Linked DNA regions of Companilactobacillus allii. The protein of the gene in region 1 interacts with the protein of each later gene in a pairwise test. Links are inferred from orthologs where the notes say so. Each region holds a gene or a part of one and is shown on either strand. Other genes may lie near its edges.

Region 1 (3,338 bases):
TCAGACGGTGATGTACTTTACCGTGCAAGAAAATTCAAACATTATGGTGAGTTGTCTGATCAAGATATCGATCAATTAGTTCAAGGTGCCAGTAAGCACATTGGTGAGGCTGAATTTGATAAGAAACAAGATCCCATTGATTTTGTTCTGTGGAAAAAAGCTAAACCTGGTGAAATAAACTGGGATTCACCTTGGGGAAAAGGACGCCCGGGATGGCATATTGAATGTTCAGTTATGTCCACTAAATATCTTGGTGATACTTTTGATATTCACGGTGGCGGACAAGACCTAGAGTTCCCACATCATGAGAATGAAATAGCCCAAAGTGAAGCTAAAACTGGTAAGAAATTTGTTAATTATTGGATGCATAATGGTTTTGTAACCGTTGAAAATAATGAAAAAATGAGTAAATCATTGGGAAACTTCGTTACTGTTCATGATATGGTTAAGAATATCGATCCCCAAGTATTGAGATTCTTTTTGTCATCAACACATTATCGTAGACCCTTAGAGTATTCAGAGTCTAATTTACAAAAGGCTACTGATAATTATGAGAAGATCAAAACAGCATACAATAATTTGAACTTCCGAATTAAAGACGCTACGGCAATTGAGGATGACACTAAGAAACAGGTCGATAAGATTGTAGACAAGTTCAAAGTAGCCATGGATGATGACTTCAATGTGCAAAATGGTATTACTGAGATATTTGGTTTGGTAACTTTGGCAAACAATTATAGTTCACAAGATAATATCGATGCTGATAATGCCCAATATATCTTGGATACTTTGGCCAATTTGTCAGGAATTCTTGGGATTGAATTTAAAGAAAAGAATGACTTATCAGATGAGATTCAAGCAATGGTTGAAAAACGTGATCAAGCACGTTTAGATAAAGACTTTGCAACTAGTGATGATCTTCGTGATAAGCTAAAAGAAATGGGAGTAATTTTAGAAGATACTCCACAAGGAACACGGTGGCATATAGATGGTTAAGATTGATCAGTTAAATGGAGTAACTTTGGCATATTTAGGTGATGCAGTTTATGAAGTGTTCATTCGTGAACATTTGTTAGATCTCGATATTACTAAAGTTAATCAATTACAAAAAAAAGCGACACATTATGTTTCAGCTAAAGCTCAAGCAGCGTTAATTACTTTGATGATTGATGAAAATATGCTGTCTGAAAAGGAACTTAGAGTTTATAAAAATGGACGCAATGCTAAGAAATATACTAAGGCTAAGAATACTAGTGTTATAACGTATCATATGTCTACAGGATTTGAGGCATTATTTGGGTATTTGGATGTAAGCAATCAAAAAGATCGTGTTAAAGAACTTGCACAATGGTGCATTGGAAAAGTAGAAGCGGGGGAAACAGATGCAGAAGAATTTAAGTGAAAACAGTGAAGAAAGTGAACTAGTTTTCGGTCATCACACAGTTGTTGAATTATTAAAATCACCAACTGCTGGTCAACGAGTTAATAAAGTCCTTGTACAAAAGGGATTGAAGAGTTCACACATTGGTGAAGTTATTGAGTTGGCCAAACGTAGTAAACTGATCGTTCAAGAAGTTCCTAAGAACAAACTGGATGATATTAGTAACGGTGGTAATCATCAAGGGATGGCAGCCTATATTTCCCCTTATCAATATGCAGAATTAGATGATATTTTTAAGGCCGCAAAGGCAAAGAATGAAGATCCATTCATTTTGATATTAGATAAAATTGAAGATCCACATAACTTAGGATCGATATTAAGAACAGCAGATGCAGTTGGCGTGCACGGAATTATTGTGCCAAAGCACAGATCGACCGGATTGACATCTGTTGTTGCTAAGACATCTACAGGTGCAGTTGAGCACGTCCCAGTTGTTCGTGTTACTAATTTAGTTAATACAATTAATGATTTGAAAAAACAAAACATCTGGATATTTGGTACAGCCATGGAAGGTAATAACTATCGTACATGGAACGCTAAAGGTGCTGTGGCATTAGTTATAGGTAATGAAGGTAAAGGAGTGTCTCCTTTAGTTCAAAAGCAAGTAGACCAAACTTTAAGCATACCAATGGTTGGACATGTTCAAAGTTTAAATGCTAGTGTTGCAACAGGTGTATTGTTGTATCAAGCATTTGCTTCAAGACATTCATAATAATAAAAAAAGATTTCACTAATATAGTGGAATCTTTTTTTGTAATATGGTTTTCATTCCCCAACGGATTAAAGTTTTAACGAACTTTTTGTAAACAAATGTTCTCTTAAAAAGGCATAAAATCCGTGTTAATTTTAAATATGTAATACAGTTACAAAATAATTTAGGGGATAATTTATGAACACTTTTGAAGTAGAACTAATTGAGTTAGTAAAGGAGAAAAACAATGAAGCATTAGAATCACTAGTTCAACGTTATAAACCGATGATTGACAATATGTATTTTCAATATAAAATTGGCCTTTATGATCGAAATGATTGGTATCAAGAAGCACTTTTAGTATGTTACTCAACCTGTCAAATTTTTGATGGTGCGAGTGGTTCGAAGTTTGGAAGCTTTTTTAAATTAAAATTTAAAAATCATATTATTGATATTGTCAGAAGAGAGAACACATTTAAACGACAAGCTAACCAATTTGCGTGTTCATATGAATTGTTAATTGAGAGCAATGATCCAGCAGAATTTATTCAAAATTATGTTCATTTGCTAAATACTTCTAGCTATCTTGAGGAAGCTATTTCTGAACTAAGTGCACTGGAGCTTGTGGCCTTGCAATTTTTACTTGGGGAAGTAAAATTGCAAATTGCATGTGAAATTGGAAGCTGTAATTCAAACCAGTTAAATCGTGCAGCAAGTCGTTGTAGGATGAAAATGATGCAATATTTATAATTTGTCATGTGTTTGTCATGGACATTTATGTATTAAAAATCTATACTAGTAAAGATATAAACTGCATAGAATGTGGAGAGAATCATGGGATTAAGAAAAGTAGCATTAGCTTGTAGCGTTTGTGGATCAAGAAATTACACGATTTCTGAGAATCCTAATAGAACCGAACGTCTAGAAGTTAAGAAATTTTGTAAACATTGTGGTAAACATACCTTACATAAAGAAACACGTTAATTTGGAGGACTAAATGAAATTATTTAAATTTTTCGGTAGCGTTAAAAAAGAAATGAAAGTAGTTGTTTGGCCTACTGCTAAGGAAAACAGACGTGATACATGGACTGTTGTAGCAACATCATTGATGTACGCTATCTTCTTTGCAGCTGTTGACTGGGCATTGGTTGCCTTATTGCAACAATTCATTATGGGAAGCAAATAACATTGTAACTAATTCAATAA
Region 2 (3,155 bases), 1.4 Mb from region 1 along the record:
ACTAACTTTAGAATTTCCTAAATTTTATTTAATCGACAGCTATACACCAAATTCTCAACAAAAATTAAAACGGCTTGATTTTAGAATGGAATACGACGATGCACTTCGAGACTATATGAAACGTCTATCAGAAAATAAACCTGTCATTCTTTGTGGTGATTTAAATGTTGCTCATGAAGAAATTGACATTAAAAATGATAAAACTAATCATAAGAATCCAGGATTCTCTGATGAGGAGCGTAACAAGTTCTCTGAATTATTAAATAGTGGATTTATTGATACATTCCGTTATTTGCATCCAGATGAAGTTAAATATTCATGGTGGAGTTATCGTTTTAATGCTCGTGCCAATAATGCTGGATGGAGAATTGATTACTTTGTTATTTCTGATAACGGTAAAGACTTAATCGACAGTGCCGATATTTTAAATGACGTCTACGGATCCGACCACTGTCCCATTGAATTGAATATCAATCTTTAATACTCACAAGGAGAACAATTATGAATTTTGTTTCAATAGACTTTGAAACTGCCAATGGACATCGGACTAGTGCCTGCTCATTAGCCTTGGTATTAGTTAGAGATAGCCAAATTGTCGACAGTTTCTACACACTAATCAATCCACAAGAATACTTCAGTCCAAGAAATATTCAAATTAATCATATAAGGCCTGACGATGTTCAAGATGCACCAACATTTGACAAAGTTTGGCCACATATTCAAGCACTCTTTGATACTTCTCATTTAGTAGCTGCACATAATGCCAGTTTTGATAATTCTGTTTTGAAGAATACCTTAACAAACTACGGGATTTTTGCCCCAAAGTATTTAACAATCGATACTGTTAAAACAAGTCGCAAATTTTATCCACAATTACCAAACCACAAATTGGATACCGTATCTGCTAACTTGAATATTGATCTAGAAAATCACCATAATGCATTAGCCGATAGTATTGCCTGTGCAAAAATACTACTAAAAACTGAACAAGATTTTGGTACAGAACAAATAAAAAAGATGGTTAAGCTAACTAGCTAGACCATCTTTTCCATAATCAAAGTTTCATGCTTCTCTGACTCTGTTGTGAATCCATATTTATGATAAATATGGATCGCTACAGGGTTATTTTTATATACTTCTAAAAACACTTTTTTAAGACTTGATTCCTTTGCCCAGTTCAGGGCATCTTCTATTAAATATGAGCCAATACCATTTCCCCAGAAATCTTTATCAACAACAACACCTAACTCAGCAATCTCTTTGTCAGAGTTCTCCAATCGACAAAATCCGATTATTTCATCATCAAATATCGCAACTACAAGTTCATTATCATCAGAATTATAAATTATATCCAAGGAATTTTTTTCTTGGTCAATTGTTACTTCATCTAGTGAATCATGTTTAATAAAGTCACTTTGCTTACTTGCAAGTTTCAAAAATTCTAACAATTTTTCTGCATCATCTGGAATCGCTTCTCGCAAAATCAGTTGTTCACTCATTTATTGACCCCTGTTAGAAATTCTCCAAAGTCTCTTTGTTGATAATTACCGTGTAGTTTCAACACAATTTGGCGATCATCATCATTTTGCAATCGCTTTATATTAATTGATATATGATCATCTGGGATTTCATCCTTAATAAACTGTGGCCATTCGACAATGGTTATTCCTTTACCATTAAAATACTCATCAAATCCCAAATCCTCATCAGGACTGCTCTCTAAACGATAGGCATCCATGTGATAAAGCGGTATTCTGCCATCTTGGTATTCACGAATTAGAGTGAAAGTTGGACTTTTAACATTCTTCTTAATTCCTAATCCTTGAGCTAGACCTCTGGTAAAAGTTGTTTTACCAACGCCAAGATCTCCATTCATCAAAATAACATCCCCAGCTACCAAAGCCTTAGAGAATCTTTTCCCCAAAGCTTCAGTCTCTTCATAAGAATGTGTCTGTACTTGATATTCAGTCATATTATTCCTCATTAATAAATTACGTTAAATATTATAGTGATAGTGCTGCAGTTAAAATCGATGTCTTATAAACATCCTCTTCATTACATCCACGTGAAAGATCAGAAATAGGCTTATTCAAACCTTGTAAAATAGGTCCAATAGCTTCGAATCCACCAAATCTTTGAGCGATCTTATAGCCAATATTACCTGATTGAAGATCTGGAAATACAAATACATTGGCATTACCAGCAACCTTAGAATCTGGAGCCTTTTGAGCACCGACACTAGGTACAAATGCAGCGTCAAATTGTAATTCTCCATCCACTGGAAGACTTGGATCAAGCTCTTTAGCTAATTTAGTGGCCTCAACTACCTTATCGACCATTTCTCCTTTAGCACTACCCTTTGTAGAGAAACTAAGCATAGCAACTTTTGGATCAATATCAAAGAGTTTTGCACTTTTAGCTGTTTGTACCGCTATTTCAGCCAATCCATTTGCATCGGGATCAATATTAATAGCACAATCAGCAAACATATAACGTTGGTCACCCTTTTGCAAAATAAATGAACCACTTACACTCTTATTACCTGGAGCTGTTTTAACAATTTGAAGTGCTGGACGAACAGTGTCACCAGTTGAATGTACTGCACCAGAAACCATACCGTCAGCTTTATCCATATAAACAAGCATAGTACCAAAATAATTGTTATTTTTTAACATAGTCAAAGCTTGTTCTTTAGTATTTTTTCCTTTACGACGTTCAACGAATGAATCTACCATTTCATCAAATTCTGAATAAGTTTCTGGATCAATAATTTGAAGACCATCAATATTCCATGAATTATCACTAGCAACTTTAGAAATATCATCTTTATTTCCTAGTAGAATTGGTTTAAGAATATTCTCTTTTTGAAGACGAATCGCAGCACCAAGAATTCTTGGTTCATTACCTTCTGGTAGTACTATCGTTAGATTCTTACCATCAATTTTGTTCTTAAGACTATCAAATAAATCCATTATTTCTCCTCCATTTCATCGACAACTTCAGGTAATTGCCAATTGATTACCCTTTCATTATAAGATAAAAGCGCTTTATTTGTGCGAGAAAATGGTTTTGATCCAAAAAAACCACGATATGCGGACAATGGACTGGGGTGCGGCGATGATATTATTGTATTTTTAGTTTGATCTATCAGAGGG

What was found.
Region 2: the proteins of rlmB (region 1) and tsaE interact in binary tests that used the Escherichia coli proteins (3 or more experiments, as listed by UniProt). The link is inferred for Companilactobacillus allii from one-to-one orthologs.

What each region holds. Positions count from the first base shown.
Region 1 is NZ_CP019323.1:71,243-74,580, reverse strand. What follows is about bases 269-3,267. They hold rlmB (23S rRNA (guanosine(2251)-2'-O)-methyltransferase RlmB), read left to right. Parts: upstream 269-1,382; coding sequence 1,383-2,153; downstream 2,154-3,267. Other genes in these bases: secE (preprotein translocase subunit SecE), read left to right, coding at 3,130-3,267; rpmG (50S ribosomal protein L33), read left to right, coding at 2,967-3,116; BTM29_RS00395 (sigma-70 family RNA polymerase sigma factor), read left to right, coding at 2,331-2,882; BTM29_RS00405 (Mini-ribonuclease 3), read left to right, coding at 989-1,402; cysS (cysteine--tRNA ligase), read left to right, coding at 269-996. Outside these bases: more of cysS, read left to right, coding at 1-268; more of secE, read left to right, coding at 3,268-3,318. UniProt on the Escherichia coli protein: Specifically methylates the ribose of guanosine 2251 in 23S rRNA.
Region 2 is NZ_CP019323.1:1,500,039-1,503,193, reverse strand. What follows is about bases 235-3,050. They hold tsaE (tRNA (adenosine(37)-N6)-threonylcarbamoyltransferase complex ATPase subunit type 1 TsaE), read right to left. Parts: upstream 1,973-3,050; coding sequence 1,496-1,972; downstream 235-1,495. Other genes in these bases: BTM29_RS07255 (uracil-DNA glycosylase), read right to left, coding at 2,972-3,050; pta (phosphate acetyltransferase), read right to left, coding at 2,004-2,972; BTM29_RS07270 (GNAT family N-acetyltransferase), read right to left, coding at 1,035-1,499; BTM29_RS07275 (3'-5' exonuclease), read left to right, coding at 502-1,038; BTM29_RS07280 (exodeoxyribonuclease III), read left to right, coding at 235-481. Outside these bases: more of BTM29_RS07280, read left to right, coding at 1-234; more of BTM29_RS07255, read right to left, coding at 3,051-3,155. UniProt on the Escherichia coli protein: Required for the formation of a threonylcarbamoyl group on adenosine at position 37 (t(6)A37) in tRNAs that read codons beginning with adenine.